4 regions of the Exiguobacterium sp. s80 genome follow, and region 1 is predicted to be linked to each of the others. Evidence: riboswitches for the same ligand, from Rfam matches in the RefSeq annotation. Region 1 holds a riboswitch; each other region holds the start of a gene.
The links. A riboswitch is a leader RNA that binds a small molecule or an ion and turns the genes downstream of it on or off. The one in region 1 is predicted to bind S-adenosylmethionine.
Positions count from the first base shown of each region.

Region 2: another riboswitch for S-adenosylmethionine. It lies ahead of KNP94_RS07070 (LLM class flavin-dependent oxidoreductase); the one in region 1 lies ahead of ribD (bifunctional diaminohydroxyphosphoribosylaminopyrimidine deaminase/5-amino-6-(5-phosphoribosylamino)uracil reductase RibD).
Region 3: another riboswitch for S-adenosylmethionine. It lies ahead of KNP94_RS08515 (methionine ABC transporter ATP-binding protein); the one in region 1 lies ahead of ribD (bifunctional diaminohydroxyphosphoribosylaminopyrimidine deaminase/5-amino-6-(5-phosphoribosylamino)uracil reductase RibD).
Region 4: another riboswitch for S-adenosylmethionine. It lies ahead of KNP94_RS12790 (methionine ABC transporter ATP-binding protein); the one in region 1 lies ahead of ribD (bifunctional diaminohydroxyphosphoribosylaminopyrimidine deaminase/5-amino-6-(5-phosphoribosylamino)uracil reductase RibD).

Region 1 covers NZ_JACSMP010000009.1:59,939-64,686, reverse strand. The annotation lists gene KNP94_RS13630 (thymidine kinase) at 1-428, shown strand, start outside; gene KNP94_RS13625 (alpha/beta hydrolase) at 612-1,370, opposite strand; SAM riboswitch class I at 1,431-1,533, opposite strand; SAM riboswitch class I at 1,749-1,853, shown strand; FMN riboswitch at 2,006-2,150, shown strand; gene ribD (bifunctional diaminohydroxyphosphoribosylaminopyrimidine deaminase/5-amino-6-(5-phosphoribosylamino)uracil reductase RibD) at 2,309-3,355, shown strand; gene ribE (riboflavin synthase) at 3,340-3,966, shown strand; gene ribA (GTP cyclohydrolase II) at 3,966-4,748, shown strand, end outside.
Region 2 covers NZ_JACSMP010000002.1:105,495-110,242, reverse strand. The annotation lists gene KNP94_RS07085 (ABC-F family ATP-binding cassette domain-containing protein) at 1-178, shown strand, start outside; gene KNP94_RS07080 (SRPBCC family protein) at 308-766, opposite strand; gene KNP94_RS07075 (ATP-grasp domain-containing protein) at 871-1,818, opposite strand; gene KNP94_RS07070 (LLM class flavin-dependent oxidoreductase) at 1,815-2,873, opposite strand; SAM riboswitch class I at 2,946-3,050, opposite strand; gene KNP94_RS07065 (DUF975 family protein) at 3,241-3,915, opposite strand; gene KNP94_RS07060 (DUF2325 domain-containing protein) at 3,983-4,748, opposite strand, start outside.
Region 3 covers NZ_JACSMP010000003.1:123,314-128,061, forward strand. The annotation lists gene KNP94_RS08505 (MetQ/NlpA family ABC transporter substrate-binding protein) at 1-502, opposite strand, end outside; gene KNP94_RS08510 (methionine ABC transporter permease) at 536-1,201, opposite strand; gene KNP94_RS08515 (methionine ABC transporter ATP-binding protein) at 1,198-2,220, opposite strand; SAM riboswitch class I at 2,299-2,405, opposite strand; gene KNP94_RS08520 (bifunctional cystathionine gamma-lyase/homocysteine desulfhydrase) at 2,465-3,631, opposite strand; gene KNP94_RS08525 (PLP-dependent cysteine synthase family protein) at 3,624-4,547, opposite strand; gene KNP94_RS08530 (S-ribosylhomocysteine lyase) at 4,544-4,748, opposite strand, start outside.
Region 4 covers NZ_JACSMP010000008.1:21,387-26,134, forward strand. The annotation lists gene KNP94_RS12780 (alpha-glucosidase) at 1-359, opposite strand, end outside; gene KNP94_RS12785 (aminotransferase class I/II-fold pyridoxal phosphate-dependent enzyme) at 526-1,713, shown strand; SAM riboswitch class I at 1,776-1,882, shown strand; gene KNP94_RS12790 (methionine ABC transporter ATP-binding protein) at 1,966-2,979, shown strand; gene KNP94_RS12795 (methionine ABC transporter permease) at 2,969-3,634, shown strand; gene KNP94_RS12800 (MetQ/NlpA family ABC transporter substrate-binding protein) at 3,668-4,483, shown strand.

The sequences.
Region 1 (4,748 bases):
TCGCGGTACCGATGGCGACGAGCCGTGACGTGTACGCGGCAGTCGCACAAGAGACACAAGTGGTCGCGATTGACGAAGTTCAGTTCTTTGATGATGAAATCGTCGATGTCATCGAGGCCCTCGCGCAGGACGGAAAACGTGTCATCTGTGCCGGACTCGATCAAGACTTCCGGGCGGAACCATTCGGTAAGATGCCGGAACTTCTCGCACGGGCAGAGTTCGTCACGAAACTGCAGGCGATCTGCCTGTCGTGCGGTGACCCGGCATCGCGGACGCAACGTTTAATCGACGGTCGACCTGCCAACTACAATGATCCAATCATTTTAGTCGGCGCGTCAGAGTCGTATGAGCCGCGTTGCCGCCACTGCCATGAAGTGCCGGGGAAATCGCAAGCCCTGCAACAATGGAAGAAACAGCAACAGAACTGATGAAGTAAACGAAGGACTGATTCATCAGTCAGGACCACATCAATCAAATGGCCGATACTCCCATCGTTTCAAGGGGGCATCGGTCATTTTTTTTGCGCATTCATATTGTTCTGGACGGCTTAGTCGATGCTTGAAACACGCATCGAAACAGTCTTCATCCCTTGCTTTCGCGCAGGAAAGACATCAACCGGTGTGGGTCAAACGACTATATTGGTGTACAAAGTGTGTTGCCTCGCGGACAATCGTTTCTTGATCATAATCGAGGGTCGCGACATGATAGGAGTCAAGCAGGCAATAGCTCCGTTTGTCCGTCGAACCGATGACTTGATAAAGGTAATCCGAACTTTCAGGCGGGACGACATGGTCTTCGGCAGAATATAAAATAAGTGTTGGAATCTCGATGGCTGGTAAGAGTGGACGTGTCTGGTCAATCAAGGTCAAAAGTTCCGATGCGCAGACGACAGGGACCTGGTCATAGATGATTTCAAACGCTTCACGTTTAATGTCTGGGGTACTTTCTTTTAAGTAGCGTGGACAGTCTTCAAAAGATAATGCTTCATAGGCAGGAATCGCTAACGCTGCATTGATCGTAATCAATCCGTCAGCAGGTAATCCTTCCGCGACGAGTGCAAGGGCAAGTGTTGCACCCATCGATTGTCCGGCGATGAAAATGGACGAACAATGATTGGTTAAGACGTCGAACCCTTGGCGGAGGCTTTGTTTCCAATCTTCGGCAGTCGACGCTTCGAAATCACGGATGCTCGTCCCGTGTCCGTCGAGACGCGGGGCATACACAGTAAACCCTCGGGCGGCAAACTGCTCTCCGACAGTACGGACGCTTTGAGGGGTTGCGTTAAAACCGTGAGACAGTAAAATACCGATTGGACCTCGTTCAATCAAAAAAGCTTCTGCGCCAAACAGGACGGGTGATGATGAATTCATAAAGGGTTCCTCCTTCTATTAAAAAACTCGTAGTGCTTTAGGCGCACTACGAGATTCTCGTAAGTATCATCCAAAGCATCGGCTTTGCTGGTCGGAGCACCTTGCATGTTGCAGGTTGCCGTGGGTTCGTAGAGCCAGATCTCTCGCCCACTCTTGATATATCGTATAGGAATTGTCGGAATAATCATTGTGAAGAGGATAGCATTGATTGAAATACGTTGTCAAGACGTCAAAAAGAAGTCGAAATTGATAAACTGGGTAATTTGGTTTAATTTTGAAAATATGGTTGACTTGAGAAAGGAATCCCCGTAGTGTAAGCATTAGATTCACGACATAAGAACGACTTGAAACATCACACATATGAACTTCATACCGTAGCACTTATCGAGAGAGGTGGAGGGACTGGCCCTACGAAACCTCGGCAACAGACTTCTTACGTCGTACTGTGCCAATTCCGTCAGACGTTTGTCTGAAAGATGAGCGGAGCGGATTCTGCCTTAGTGCAGATGGAAGGATCCTTTTCTTTTAAGAGAAGGGTCCTTTTTTTGATGTTTTCCTAAAAAAAGAGAATGAAATACAATTCATTTTGTATTTTAGAATGACCTGTGCTAGTCTTGAGCTGTATAACTCAATAACCAGTTCTTCGGGGTAGGGTGAAAATCCCAACCGGCGGTGATGCGATTGATAAATCGATGAGCCCGCGACCTGCAGTGTACGCACTGTGGCTGACTTGGTGAGACTCCAGGGCCGACGGTAAAGTCCGGATGGGAGAAGGACGAAACAATGCGCTTGCTGCCATTTTCTGAAAAAATGTTTTCAGGGAAAGGTCTGTTTCTGTATGTGTAAAAACAGAAACGCGAGACGCTTATTTCGTCAATCCTTCAATCACGACGCCCCTTTTACAGGAGGCGTCTTTTTTATTGAAAGGAGCGGAAAAAATGGAAACATTCATGAGTTATGCGATGCAACTAGCACACATGTTAAACGGTCAAACGAGCCCGAATCCGAGTGTCGGCTGCGTCATCGTCAAACAGGGGCGGATTGTTGGTTTTGGGGCCCACCGTTATGCGGGAGGACCCCATGCCGAAGTCGAAGCGCTCCTCATGGCAGGTGAAGCAGCACGCGGAGCCGATCTCTACGTGACACTCGAACCGTGCAATCATCACGGTAAAACACCGCCGTGTACGGAAGCGATTCTAAAAGCCGGGATTGCCGGCGTCTTTGTCGCGACAGAGGACCGGCACGCGCTCGTCGCAGGAAGCGGCATCACACGTCTCCGGGAAGCGGGACTTGACGTCGAAGTCGGTTTATTAAAAGACGAGGCAGTGGCACTGTATGAACCATTTTGGACGGCGATCGAACGAAAACGGCCACGCGTCACAGTGAAAGTCGCACAAACGATGAACGGGACGGTCGCGACGGGTGAACAACGCTTTATCACTTCAGAAGTGGCGCGCGCAGACGGACGTCAGTTACGCGGGACGCACGATGCGATTCTCGTCGGAAGCGACACGGTGATCATCGATGATCCGGCACTGACGTTGCGCAGTTCGACCGGCATCGAACCGGTCCGTGTCATTGTCGATCGGCGCGGGCGCCTGACTGAAACATTCCAAGTCTTAAACGATGGCTTGAATCCGACGTACTGGCTGACGGAACAGCCGCGTACGACAGAGCGCGAGAACGTGACGGTTTTCGTCGGGACGTATGCGACACCGGACCAAATCCTCGAACTTTTATATGAACAAGGTATTCGCAGTCTGTTGATTGAAGGCGGTCCCACGATTCAATCCGCATTTTTAGAAGCGGATCTCGTGGATACGATCGAACTCTATCAGGCACCGTCCCTCTTCAGTGGGACAAAGTCTCTGACGACGGAACAGGACATCGAAGACCGTTTTGATTTAGTGAAAATGAACCAAATCGGACAGGACGTCCATCTCCAGTATGTACGAAAGGAGAGGATGACATGTTTACCGGATTGATTGAAGAACTTGGCACAATAAAACGGAAAGTCCCCCGTCCGAACGGGCTGGCGCTCGAGATTGAAGCGACAGCAGTGCTTGACGGAACAAAGATTGGCGACAGCATTGCCGTTGATGGCATTTGTTTGACGGTGACGGCGATGACGAAGAGCGGATTCACGGCCGATGCGGTCCATGAGACGATCCGAGCGACGTCGCTTCAGACGTTACGGGTCGGAGCAGCCGTTCAACTCGAACGCGCGATGCCGGCGAATGGACGGTTCGGTGGTCACTTCGTCAGCGGGCATATCGACGGGACGGCTCGGTTTCTCAGCCGGCGACCGGACGGTGAAGCGATGGAATACCGTTTTGAGGCAGGCGACTGGAGCAAGTACTGTATTCCGAAAGGATCGATTGCGATTAATGGGACGAGCCTGACACTGCAACATGTCGGAAACGACGCGGTGACGATTTCATTGATTCCCCATTCACGCCAAGTCACGACGTTCGATCGCTTGCAGACGGGTGCCCTCGTCAATATCGAATGTGACTTGATGGCGAAACATCTCTATCACTTTACGCAGAAGGATGCGAAAACGGACTGGTCGGCATTTTTAGGAGGCGAAGCATGATGAACGGATTTGATTCGATTGAAGAAGCAGTGGATGACTTAAAACGCGGACGACCGATCATCGTCTGTGACGATGAAAACCGTGAGAACGAAGGGGATCTCGTGTTACTTGCGGAACATGCGACACCCGAGATGATTAACTTCATGATCACTTACGGCAAAGGACTCGTCTGTGTCCCGGTCAGTCCGGATATCGCAACACGACTCGAACTCCGGCCGATGACAGATGTCAACACGGATCCGAACGGAACGGCTTTTACGATCAGCATTGATCATGAAGATGCGAAAACCGGCATCAGTGCAGCGGAACGGGCAATGACGATTCAGCGGATGTTGACGGATGGTCCAAAGCAGTTCAAGCGTCCCGGACACATCTTTCCGTTGATCGCAAACGAAGGCGGCGTTCGCGTCCGGCGTGGTCATACGGAAGCAGGGATTGATTTGGCACGGCTCGCGGGAAGCGCCGAAGCGGCCGTCATCTGTGAAATCATTTTAGACGACGGGACGATGGCACGGGTTGATGATTTAGTGACGTATAAAGCAGAACATGATTTAAAAATGATTACGATCGATGCTCTCATCCGCTATCTCGAGCGCTCTGTCCGCCGTGAAGCGGAAGTCTTGTTACCGACGACGCACGGGGCGTTTCGGATGCTTGGTTATACGACACCTGACGCCAAGGAACATGTCACGGTGCTATCAGGTGAAGCAGAAGACGGGATGCTCGTCCGCGTTCATTCCGAATGTCTGACGGGTGACGTCTTCGGATCAAAACGGTGTGAC
Region 2 (4,748 bases), on a different contig from region 1:
GATTGCTTACAAAGGTGCGATGCTCTTCAGCTCGCATGACCATCAGTTCGTCGAAACAATTGCGAACCGGATCATCGAACTCACACCAAACGGAATCGTCGATAAAGAAACGACGTACGATGAGTACCTCAACAACGATTCAATCCAACAACAATTGACTGCGTTATACGCACATTGATTTGTCGACTGTCCTCGTTAATCGGGGGCAGTTTTTTGTAAATACGTTTATATTTTTTTGTTAAGTATCATCTTCCTTACTTAAAAAGGTACGCCTATTCTCGCAGTAATCGAGAGTAAGCGTACCTTTTTATTCTTGGATTTGCTTCACTTCTTTTTCGAGCCGCTCGAGAAATCCTTTGACGATTTTCTCGTTTTCACGTTCTCCGCCTAACGATAAGAGACTGCGACCGACGAAGTTGACGCCTTCATTTTTCCCCGTGTAAATCAAACGGCAGCTCGTCGCATCGATTCGCTTCAGCGCAAACGACATCTCAAGGCGAAACATCTTCGCTAACGTAAAACCAATCGTATTTTGTTTATAGTCCGGTTCATTCGTATAAGCGAGATCGGTCACGATGTAGGTTTCAAGACGATTCCCTTGCATGTAGGTTTGCCGGTACGTCGATCCGACGACGCCCGGCTTACGTTCAATCACCTCATGCTGGACGACACCCGGAATGAGTCGTTGCAGTCGATCGTGATCAAACAGATGCCACGCCTGTTCAATTGGAATCGCAAGTACTTTTTCTTCACGCCACGTCACCATGACACCACCTCCTTTTAGTTTAAAAATACCCTGATGTCCGTCGTTCTAACGCTCGACTCCGGCACAATCAGGGTATTTTTCTTACTTCAAGTGGTTTTTGATGTTCACTTCACGGTTTGACGTTCTAACGCATGACCAAGGAATGTTGCGAGTTCCAGCATCCCGAACTTCCCAGCTGCCGCTTCAGCGTCCGAATTGTAATTCGTATTCGTATTGACGTCGTACGTATAAATCGTCCCGTCTGCATCCTTGATGAACTCAATCCCGGCGACCGCGATTTTATTTTCTTGCAGGAACGCTTCATACTGGGCGATGATCGGGTCATCGAACCCGTCGACAATTTGGAATTTCATCGGTGTCTCTGCCGCCTCTTCTCCGACCGGGCAGAACAAATCATCGATGACACAAGCATCCGCGGGGCAGAGCTCGAATCCTTCCGACGTATCGACACGGACCGCATAGACGAACTTACCACCGACGAATTCACAACGCGTAATGTAGGGTTCAGGTGCTTGAATGTACTCTTGAATCAACGTGATGCCGTCGACCGGCTCATCGAATGTCGGTCCGTCAAGATACGTCTCGAGTGCTTCAATCGAGTGGAACAATTGAACGCCGAGTCCTTTACCGGCACGATTGTGTTTCGTGATGAACGACGATACTCCGATGTTTTGAGCGGCTTGGACGATTTGATCACGTCCGACGGCTGCCGTCGTTTTCGGAACACGGATACCTGCTTTTCGTAAGGCGGTGTATTGGTTGACCTTACTGACCTCGAGTCGTAACGCACGGGTTCCGTTGAAAACGGTCCGGTCATGTTCTTCGAGCCAAGCGAGGACCCCTTCCGTCAATTCTGGTGCATAGCGGTGCCCGCGCGTATGGGACGAGGCACTCATCCGGCTGTAAAAAACGCCTTCCGGTGGTGTTTCATCGAGTGGGACGACCCCTTCGTTGAGGTGCCACTGTTCATACGGTAAGTTGAGTTCCTCGAGTCGCTTGATTAAATGATCCGTCCATTCCTGATTTTCGTGTAAGATATGAATTTTCGTCATTTTAGTTGACCTACCTTTCGTTTCGCTTCGACGCGTGGCATGACCTCGCGGGCAAAGCGTTCCATTTCTTCGAGTTGCGGAGAAAATTGAAGCAAGAGCAATGTCACGCCGACTGCTTCAAATTCAAGAATCCGTTCTGCGATTTGATCCGGCGTCCCAATCAAGTTCGGACGCAGTCCCCGGTTTGAGACGGAGTAATCATTTCGTTTGACCTGTTGTTCGAGTTGCGATTTACTGACGAAGTCGTCATACCCGGCATATCCGGCACCGTCTTCTTTAACGTTCGTAATCCGGTGCCATTCTTCGAGCGCTGCTTCTTCCGTCTCGCGACAGATGATGTAGGCCGCCAGTCCGAAACTCGCAAGCGGCTGCTTCCCGGTCGCCGCGCGGCGGGTTTTCATATCCGTAATTTTCGTCGCGACTTCATCGACCGTTCCTCCATGCATGACATAGGCATCACAGTGATTGACGATCGTCTGTTTCCCCGTCTCACTCTCACCACCAGCGTAGAGCTTGATTCCGGGACGCTGAACGGGTTTCGGGTGAAGCTCTGCCCGTTCCAGCTGATAGTAGTCCCCATCAAAACTATAGGGTGATGCGTCCGTCCATAATCCTTTCATGACCGTCACGAATTCTTCCGTCCGGGCATATCGTTCGTCATGGGCTGTAAATATCCCATTGTACTGACGGGCTTCTTCCTCCCACCAGGCCGAGACGACGTTGAGCGTGAAGCGTCCATTACTCAGCTGATCGATGTTCGCCGCCATCTTTGCTGTCGTCGCCGGATTATGAAAACCGGGCCGGACGGCTGTCATGATTTCCAACCGTTCCGTTGTCGCCGCGATGGCCGCTGCCGTCGTCCACGCCTCAAGACTCGGTTCGGCTATTCCTTTAATGTCGTTTAAGTTCAATTCTGCAATCAATGTCGTAGAAAAGCCAACCCGTTCTGCCGTCTGTGCGACTTGTTTCGCATAATCGAATGTCGCTGGCATTTGTTCATCCTCGACGTTTCGTAACCAACCCCCGAAGATTGGTAACCAAAATCCGTATTCCATCCCCTGTGCCCCCTTTTTGCATAAAAAATCGCTCTTTTCGTTTAGAAAAGAGCGACGAATGTCTACTGTCGGCTCTTATCTTCAAAGGAATAAATTCCTCTTGGAAGTAGCACCTTCCGCTCATGCGGGGTTGCTGAAGTGTCGTCGGGCCAGTCCCTCGACTTCTCGTGATAAGAATAATTGAAATTAGCGTACATCTTTTAGCAGAGTAAAGCAACCTTTAAACCTTCTTTTCCTATCGGAATTAAAAAACATTTGGAAAATCACTCTGTTTCTTGATACTTCTTTGTCTAGAAGCTAAAAACAGGAATTGCACATCGGTTTAAGATGGCAATCCCTGCTTTGTATGGTGCTGTTCAAAATCAATTCATTCTGGTGATACGAACGGTGAGTCGTTGTGATTTGCATCCATCATGGCTGTCCGGTGACCAGTCGTCGAAACTTCTTCCCCACGCACGCGATCGTAGAACTTCGCGATTGTGACGCTGAAGTACGGGCCAATCCAGAGGAAACCGATTCCGATCGTAACAATTCCGAGCAAGAACCAACCGATGAACGAAAGGACGAGGAAAAACGCCTCTTTTTTATGTCCATCCATCATTTGGCGTGAACGCGTAATGGCATCAAGGATGCCAATCGATGGTTCGTCCCGAATGATGTAATACGTCAACATGTAAGAGAATGACTTAATGATTCCTGGAATGATGAAAAGTAAGAACCATAGCCCTAAGAAAAAGGTTTGGACGATTGACACTCCAATGGCTTTCAAGAACATTTTGTACGGCTCAAACAAATCGGCGACTTTCGTCTGCTCGTCTCGGGCGACAGATAGGGTGAGCCATGACCATCCCATTGCAACCGGTAAGGTCAACACCGTCAAGAGCATACCAATCAAGTCGATAAATTGGAAATCCTCTTCGGGTGAGGACGCAAATCCGTTCGGAACGCCTTGAATGATTAAGAACAACAACATCATTAATGCCATGAAGCCCCATCGTCCCTGCAACGACTCGCGCGCTGCTAATTTTAATTGTTTTGACATCGAAAGATCCTCCTCAAAAATAAGTGCTACCTTTCTTTACGGTTTATTTTTGAGGAGGTTTCACTTTTTAACGCTCGTCTTTTAGTAAACGTTGGACCATTGCTTTTTCAAGTTGTTGCTGGCACGCCGTATACAAAGAGCGTCGTCCATCGAGTCGTTCAATCGCAAACGGAATATCGTGCTTTTTTGCTTGCACGAGAACATGTGCCGCTGCTGCGTGAGAAACCCGACTTTTGACGACGACGATCGCGTCCGTCTTTTTCGCGAGACAGGCGATTTTTTTCGCGGCTTGGGCGTCACCGCCAAGATGGATTAATTCGACTCCCGTCTCCGCAAAGAAGTCGCGGTAGACGGCGCGCTGTTGCTCATTACCGACGATGACGAGACGCATGCCGTCGTAGGAAGCAAAATCGAGTGCCGTTTTATCGACGAATTCGATTGGTTGACCTGGTAATGTCGTCGTATCGAGACGTTCGAGTTGCTGGACTTTCTTTTCCCGGAGGCGCCGCTCTTTTTTGACTTTCTTCGCCTTCGGTTTCCGTTGCATCATCTTGTCGTAGCGTCCTGTTTTCGCCTGTTTGTTTGCAGGTGACGCAGTGGCGGACTCGGGCGAACCACTCGATACGTCGCGTGCCGGTAATTCCGTCATGGTCGGTACTTCGTAATGAAATGCGTGTTTCCAGACAATCGTCAATGTCTCCGGATGACCTTTCCACATGACGAGGTCGACGAGTTGACCTGCTTTCAGTTGGAAGAACCGCATGTCTTCGAGTGGTGTCGTGTAATAGAACGGTTTTCCCGTCTCATCTTGCAGTGGACCGTCAATCGTCGCT
Region 3 (4,748 bases), on a different contig from region 1:
GAGCATCTGTCGTCTTACCGTCTTTCAACTTAATTAAGCCTTCGTTTTGGAGGAACGTCAAGACACGTCCACGCTCCGCGACGTTTGAGCTCGTCAAGATCGTTGCACCTTTCGGTAACTCGTCGAGCGACTTATATTTTTTTGAGTAAACGCCGAGCGGTTCAACGTGGACGCCGCCTGCATTTTCAAATTTATAAGATTTGTTCTCTTTTTCCTGTTGCTCAAGGTACGGAACGTGTTGGAAATAGTTCGCATCGATTTCTTTTTCAGCGAGTGCCTTGTTCGGCAACACATAATCTTGGAACTTTTTGATTTCGAGTTTGTAGCCTTTTGCTTCATACTCTTTTTGAACGTGCTCTAGGATTTCAGCATGGGGAACGTTTGAAGCACCGATGACAAGTGTCTTCGCGTCGTCTCCTGACGACTCTTCCCCACATGCTGCAAGACTGACTGCTAAGACGGATACTGCTGCTGTACCGACGAATTTTTTCCAAAGTTTCATGAATAATTCCTCCCAAGTTAACTAAAAATAGTATTATCGTTTATCGATTGCTTTTACGAGCAGGTCACCAATAATTTGAATGATGAAGACGATGACGAGAATCAACAATGTCGCGATGGCGATGACATCGTTTTGAGAACGCTGGAAACCTTCGATATATGCCATGTCCCCGAGTCCTCCTCCTCCGACTACTCCGGCCATTGCCGTGTAACCGACGAGCGCGACGAGCGTGACGGTGATACCGGAGACGATTGCTGGTAGTGCTTCCGGAATCAACACTTTATAAATGATTTGGAACTTCGTTGCCCCCATCGATTCCGCTGCTTCGATGACACCTTTGTCGACTTCACGCAGTGCCAGTTCGACCATCCGCCCGTAAAACGGTGCCGCCCCAAGAATCAGTGCCGGAAGTGCCGCTGTTGGTCCTAAGAACGATCCGACGATGATGAGCGTCACTGGAATCAATAAAATCAACAATATAATAAACGGAATCGAACGGAAGATGTTGACTAAAAAGCTGAGCACGGAATACAGTGCCCGGTTCTTAAACAATAAGTCTTCATTCGTCGCGTATAACAACAGACCGATGACCAGTCCGAGAACAAATGTCGCGATTCCGGCAACAACTGTCATATAGACGGTACTGCCGGTCGCCGTCCAGACCATTTCCCAATCGAGGTCGTTAAAGAATGTCGTCATCGGTGATCCACCTCCACTTCCACGTCACTCGCTTGAAGTTTCGCGATGACCGCTTGTGTTTCATGTGCCGCACCAATCAGTTGGATGAACAACGTTCCGAGTGCACCGTCTTGCGTCTGTCCGACGTTCCCGCCGATGATATTAAATAATAAGGTCGAATCTTTCATGACTTCTGCCAGGATCGGACTTTCTGCTGTCGAACCGACGAATGTCAGCTGGACGATTTTCCCTGTCGGATAGCGCTCACGGAGTTTCGCGAACGTCAACTCGTTTTCTGTAGACGACGTCAGTTGTTTGACGAATTCTTTTGTCATCGCTTGTTTCGGATGCCGGAAGACTTCTGAAACAGGACCCTGTTCGACGATTTTCCCGGCCTCCATGACGGCGACCCGGTTACAGATTTTTTGAATGACGTGCATCTCGTGTGTGATCAAGACGATCGTCAGTTTTAGTTTTTTATTGATGTCGACGAGTAACTCTAAGATCGAGTCCGTCGTTTTCGGATCAAGGGCGCTTGTCGCCTCGTCACATAATAAGACGTCCGGGTTTGATGCCAGTGCGCGGGCAATCCCGACGCGTTGTTTTTGTCCACCGGATAGTTGTGACGGATAAGCGCCTTCGCGACCGTCGAGTCCAACGAGTTGAATCAGCTCGGCGACCCGTTCTTTCCGGCGTGCTTTCGGATATCCGCCGAGTTCGAGCGGGAACATAATGTTTTCTTCGACCGTTCGTGACCAAAGCAAGTTGAAGTGCTGAAAGACCATCGAGACATTTTTCCGGACGCCGCGTAATTCTTTCGGTCGTAACGTCGTCATCTCGACACCGTCAATTTGAATCGAACCGCTTGTCGGTGCTTCTAACATGTTCAGCAGGCGAATCAAGGTTGACTTCCCTGCACCGGAATAACCAATTATTCCGAAAATTTCGCCGCGCTCAATCGTGAGATCGACGTTTGCGACAGCTTCGACTTCGCCGCGCTTCGAGCGATAAATCTTTCCTACATCCTGTAAACGAATCACTACTGTCCCTCCTAAACATAAAAAAAGTGCGCACGTTTTAGAGCAAACGCGCGCACTTTCAGTACACAAAACCATTTGCTCTCATCTTGCAGACGTTCGTCTGCTGGAATTAGCACCACTTCGGAAATAAATTCCGCGGTTGCCGGGTTTCATCGGGCCAGTCCCTCCACCACTCTTGATAAGAGTTATCGGTATTTAGTTGTTTTTAATATATTTTGAATATTAGCAGGGGTTATTTTGCTTGTCAAACAGTTTTTTCAGAAACTTTTTCGAGCAAACTGAAAGCATGCGTTAAATCTTCTTTCAAATCCTCTGCATCTTCAAGTCCGACCGAGATTCGGACGAGACCATCCGTGATGCCGAGTTCTGCCCGACGTTCTGCCGGAATCGACGCATGTGTCATCCGTGCCGGAACGGAAATCAAACTTTCGACCGCCCCTAAGCTTTCAGCAAGCGTGAAGAAGTGTGACGCTTCCACAAGTTTCTCTGCATTTGCAGCTGAACCGACATCAAAGCTGATCATCCCGCCGAAACCAGTCGCTTGTTTTTGTTGAATCGCATGACCGGGATGCGATGCGAGCCCCGGGTAGAAGATGTTCGAGACGACGTCTTGTGCTTGCAGGAAGCTGACAAGTTCATGTGCTGTCTCTTCGATCGCTTCCATCCGGATACCGAGCGTCCGCAGACCACGGACAAGCAGGAAGCTGTCTTGCGGTCCGAGAATTCCACCCGTCGAATTTTGGATAAAGTGAAGTTCTTCGCCGAGCGTATCATCGTTGACGACGACAAGCCCTGCGACGACGTCCGAATGGCCGCCGATGTATTTCGTTGCACTATGCAGCACGATATCTGCCCCAAGCGCGATTGGTTGTTGCAAGTATGGTGTCGCGAACGTGTTGTCGACGACGAGCTTCAAGTCGTGACGACGCGTGATGGCTGCGATCGCTTCGATGTCCGTCACTTTTAATAACGGGTTCGTCGGTGTCTCGACGTAGAGCATCTTCGTGTTGTCCTGAATCGCCGCTTCCGTCGCGCTGAGATCCGTCGTATCGACGAATGTCACTTCGATGTTGAACTTCGGTAGGACACGTTGCATCAAGCGGAACGTTCCGCCGTAGACGTCGTCCGTCATGACGATGTGGTCGCCAGACTGAAGCAGATTGAAGACAGCATGGATCGCCGCCATTCCTGATCCGAACGCGAATCCACGGACGCCTCCTTCAAGATCAGCAATCAATCGTTCGATGCTCGTCCGCGTCGGGTTTGCTGTGCGCGAGTACTCATACCCGTCTTTTAATTGACCGATTTTTTCTTGCTTATATGTGCTCGTTTGATAGATTGGCGGTGTAACGGCACCCGTTGCCTTGTCTACACCCGTTCCTCCGTGAATCAACGCTGTTTTTTTACGCATGTGTCTCGTCCACCTTTTCAAAGATTTGTTGGCTCAAATACCGTTCTGCACTGTCTGCGAAGACGGTGACAATCGTACTTCCCGGATGGCGCTGGGCGATATCGAGCGCCGCGGCGAGTGCCGCTCCTGCCGAACTGCCGACGAGTAACCCTTCACGTGCCGCCAGTTCATGGACCTTCGTAAAAGCATCCGAATCAGAAATCGTATGAATTTCATCAACTAAATCACGAGAAACGAGACTTGGCCATTTGGCTGTCCCGATTCCTTCTGTTTTATGCGGTCCGGCTGACCCTCCGTTGAGGACGGAGCCTTCCGGTTCGACGATTGCCCCTTTTGTCCCGAAGCGTTCTTTTAAGAAAGCCGTCGTTCCGGCAAACGTTCCACCTGATCCGCATCCGGCGACGAACCAGTCGATGTGACCGAGTTCCGCCACAAGCTCCGGACCAAGTGTCCGCTGATAAGTGACCGAGTTTTCTTCGTTTTCGAATTGGAGTGGCACATAACTGTTCGGAATCGTTTGTCCGAGTTCTTTTGCCTTATCGATTGCGCCTTGCATATCGAGTTCAGTCGGCGTGTTGACGACAGTCGCGCCGAGTGCCCGCATCAAAGTCTGTTTCTCTTGACTGAACTTTTCTGGGACGACACAAATGACTTGTAAGTCATATTTTTTAGCGGCGAGCGCCAAACCGATGCCGGTGTTGCCGGCAGTCGGTTCGATGATCGTTCCGCCTGGTGTCACGTACCCCTGTTCGATTGCGGCATCAACGAGTTGGATACCGAGGCGGTCTTTGACGCTGCCACCAGGGTTCATCCATTCGAGCTTCGCCAAAATCCGCGTACCAGCAGGCAAATCGAACGAAGTAATCTCGTACAGTGGCGTATTTCCGACGAGGTCTCGGACTGACTTCGCGATCATCCGAAGACGATGTCCCATTCGTCGCGACCGGCAAGCATTTTCTCGGCATAGTGCTTCGCTCCTTTAAGGTCGTGTGCGCTCGCAAACCCACATTGCGTTTCGTTTTGTGCCGGAATCACTTCAGCCGCTAAGACGTCGTTCAATGTCTTCTCGACGAGTTCACTCATTTTTTCGACTGAGTCAAAGTTCATCATCGCCATG
Region 4 (4,748 bases), on a different contig from region 1:
TTCGTTTGATCACGGCGCGACTCCTCAAACCAGTGATGTTGATTACTTGTGTGATTGACGACAAGATCGAGAATGATTTTTAAGCCGCGCGCATGCGCCGATTCAATCAGCTGGTCCAAATCTGCCATCGTGCCGGCTTTCTCCATGATGCCGTAATAGTCAGCGATGTCGTAACCGTTGTCGATATCAGGTGATGTATAACAGGGGTTAAGCCAAATGACACCCACCCCGAGTGAGGCGATGTAGTCGAGCTTTTCGATCACGCCCCGCAAGTCCCCCATCCCGTCTCCATTCGAGTCGTTAAAACTCCGCCAGTACACTTGATAAACGACGGCTTCTTTCCACCAGGTCCGATTCATCTTTTCCATCTCCCGTCTAGTAGTCAATCGATTACTTGTCTAGTGTATCAAGAACATCGTCTGAAATTGGAATGTTCTTCTAATTTTTAAGGGATTTTAAAAAACCTCTTTCATTTTGACTGAAAATTCGCTATTCTTGACGACAATACCCGAAGGAGGAACAGAGATGAAACATTTCGCCCCATCGATCGCCATCGATCGCTTGCCCGATCCCGTCTTCGCAGAACTTGCCCAACGGATCGGTTCCGTCAAAGCCGCAGGACACGACGTCATCACGCTTGGTCAAGGAACGCCGGACCAAACGACACCCGTACATATTCTCGATGCTTTAAAACAAGCCATCGATGATGCAAGTAATCTCCAGTACCCCCCGTTTCGCGGACATGATTTCTTAAAGCAGGCCGTCGCTAATTTTTATGAATCAGAATTTGGCGTGTCGATTGATCCGGCGACAGAAGTCGCGATTTTACTCGGAAGCAAGGCCGGCATCGTCGCCCTTCCGCAGACGATCGTCAATCCCGGTGAAGGAGTCATCGTCCCGGATCCCGGTTACCCGGATTACTTGTCGGGCGCAGCACTTGCCGGTGCGTATCCAATCACGCTTCCGCTTCTCGCTGAAAATAGCTTTTTGCCTGACTATGACCTCCTCGATTCGCTCGACGTCGAACGGGCCCGGATGTTGTTCCTCAACTACCCGAGTAATCCGACCGGTGCGACGGCGACAGCGAAAGCCTTTGAACAGACGGTCGCATTCGCTGATGAAAACGACATTTGTGTCGTCCACGATTTAGCGTACGGCGGGATCAGCTTCGATGGTCCGACACGTAGTTTCCTCCAGACGGAAGGGGCAAAAGACGTCGGAATCGAACTGTTTTCGCTCTCAAAACGATTCAACATGTCCGGCTTTCGGATCGCCTTTGCGATCGGTAATCCATCCGTCATCGCGAGCATCGAAACATACCAGGAACACCTTTACGTCAGTGCCTTCACACCGATCCAGCATGCAGCGACGGTCGCACTTTCAAGCGATCAGACATGTGTCCGTGAACTGAGCGCCTTGTATGAGACGCGACGCGATGCGTTGTTCGGTGCATTAAACGAAATCGGCTGGGCAGGACCGGTTCCGGGTGGTTCGTTCTTCGTCTGGCTCCCTGTTCCGTCCGGCTTCACGTCACAAAGCTTCACCGATCACCTGCTCGACGAAGCGCACGTCGCCGTGACACCGGGTCATTTCTTTGGTACATACGGTGAAGGTTACGTCCGGATCAGTCTGATTGCCGATGTCGACCGACTCGTCGAGGCTGTCAAACGAATCGGGACCCTTCAGCTCTTCCAAACCGCCGTTGCCGAATAATTCTGAAAAAACGTTTGACAGATGGGAATCATTTCCGTTAAAGTAAATCCCAACAGCATAGCTACTTATCGAGAGCGACCGAGGGATTAGGCCCAACGACGTCCGGCAACCACCAGTAATGGAACGGTGCCACATCCTACAGAACTTCTTTTGTTCTGAGAGATAAGTTACGAAATTCTACAATTCGTCGCTTTTTTCTGGTTGCTCTCTAACTGGAAAAAAGCGATTTTTTTGTATAGGGAGGGAAACATCATGATTGAGTTCGCACACATCACAAAACAATTTGTCCGTGACCGCACACCGATTTTTGCATTAAACGATGTCAACTTAACGATTGAACAAGGGGAAATCTTCGGCATCATCGGTGAATCCGGCGCCGGAAAAAGTACACTCTTACGGTTGATTAACGGACTCGAGACACCGACGAGCGGTACGGTCATAGTAGACGGAGCCAATCTATCACGTGTCTCCAAAACGTCTCTCCGCAAACTCCGTCTCCGGGTCGGTATGATCTTTCAACACTTTCAACTGATTCAGTCCCGCACGGTTGCCGACAATATCGCGTTCGCCTTAAAGGCTGCCGGTGTCAAACGGCGTGAGTTCCCGAAACGGATTCAAGAATTAACGGCACTCGTCGGACTCGAAGGATTCGAGACGAACTATCCGAGCCAACTCAGTGGTGGACAAAAACAACGCGTCGGCATCGCACGAGCGCTCGCCAACAATCCAAACATCTTACTCTGTGACGAAGCGACATCAGCGCTCGATCCGGTGACGACGCTCCAGATTCTCGATTTACTGAAAGATTTGAACGCCCGGCTCGGTTTGACGATCATCCTCATCACCCACGAAATCGATGTCGTCAAACAAATTTGTCACCGCGTTGCCGTCATGGCGCACGGTGAAGTCGTCGAAGTCGCTTCGACTTACGCCATATTTAGTCAAGCCGAACATCCGGTCACAAAACATTACGTCGATACGGCACTCCAAATCGAGTTGCCGGAACGAATTTTACGGACGACACCCGGCAAAGTCATTCGACTTCAGTTCACGGGTGAAAAAACAGGTGAGAGTACCTTATCTGAAGCCATCAAACAATTCGATATCGCAGTCAGCATCCTGCATGGGAAGGTCGACTACATTCAGGACGTCGCGTTTGGCGTCTTAATCGTCAGTTTGACGGGACCGACACTGCATGTGAATCGTGCCTTAACCTGGCTCGAGGGACAGTTGCACGCAATCGAGGTGATTCAAGATGTCGCTTGACCGGTTTACGACAATGCTTCCCGACTTAACGAAAGCACTCGGAGAGACGGCCTTCATGGTCGGCATTTCACTCGCCTTCGCCATCATCATCGGAATTCCACTCGGGATTTTATTATTCATCACCGACCGCGGACTCTTTTTCCAAAATGTTTTCATTCGAACGACGTTGGACTTCGCCATCAACATCGTCCGCTCGTTACCATTCATCATCCTACTCGTTGCTTTGATTCCATTGACGCAACTCATCACGAAGACGACAATCGGTCCCGCTGCCGCCTCGGTCAGTTTGAGCGTCGCCGCGATTCCGTTTCTCGCCCGACTCGTCGAAACCTCACTCCGTGAGATTCCACCCGGCTTGATTGAAGCAGCAGAAGCGTGCGGGGCGAAACCGCTTCGCATCATTATCAGTGTTCTCCTTCCGGAAGCATTGCCCGGAATCATTCAAGGCTTGACGTTGACCTTGATCAGCCTGATCGGATTCTCAGCGATGGCAGGGATCGTCGGTGGCGGCGGAATTGGTGACCTCGCGATCCGGTTCGGTTATTACCGGTACGATAACGTCGTCATGATCATGACGATCGTCGTGCTTGTCGTCATCATTCAAGTCATTCAGGCACTCGGCAACCGGTTCGCACGTGTCGCCGATAAACGATAACTTACAAATAGAGAACGCAAGGGAGAGATTACGATGAAAAAACGCTATGCCTTTTTAGCAACAGGATTATTAGGAGCAAGCATCTTAGCCGGATGCGGTGACAGCAGTGCAAATGAAGAAACGAAGTCCATCAAAATCGGGGCGACGAGTGGTCCGTATAGCGATATGGTCAAAGAAGCGATTCAACCGGGACTCGAAAAGAAAGGCTATAAAGTCGAAATCGTCGAATTCAGTGATTACATTCAACCGAACCTTGCCCTCGGGAGCGGTGATATCGATGCCAACCTGTTCCAGCATTCGATTTATTTAAAAACGTTTGCGAAAGAAAAAAATCTCGACCTCACAGGGCTGATCACTGTCCCAACCGCACCGATGGGATTATACAGCAAGTCCTATAAAACGTTGGACGATGTCAAAGAAGGCGCTGAAGTCGCGACACCGAACGATCCGACGAACCAGGCACGTGCTTTGAACCTGTTAGCGGATCAAGGTTGGATTGAACTAAAAGCAGATACCGATCCACTGACCGTCTCAGAAAAGGACATCATCAAAAATCCAAAGAAACTCGTCATCAAACCGCTTGAAGCCGCTCAGCTTCCACGCGCTGTCGAAAGTGTCGATATTTCAGCCGTTCCCGGAAATTTCGCACTTGCTGCGAAGTTCGACTTACTCGATGCACTCGCACTCGAGACGATGAACGAGCAGTACCGCAACTTAGTCGCTGTTAAGACAAGTGACGAAGACAAACAACTGGCCAAAGACTTAACCGCTGTCGTCAAATCGGATGATTTTAATGAAGTGATCGAAAAATCATTCAAAGGATTCAGCAAACCAGACTGGGCGAATTGAGCAGAAGTGTCACTTTTACGGAAAGACCTTATTCTCGCCACTTCTCAAAAGAATAAACGCCATAAAAAACCGGACGGCTCCACCTCCTTTCAATAACAGGGGTGGGCCGTCCGGTTTTTCGATAGTATCTCTGTTACTCGTCGCTCCCCCTTCCCGAATCGCAGCCTTTCTCAGGTCTTCTTCCATTAGAAAGCCTAAAAAGATTTGCTTCCACGTGACTCCTACGGGAAAAAGCGCAAGGCTTGCTTGCGCTGTCAGAGGCAGG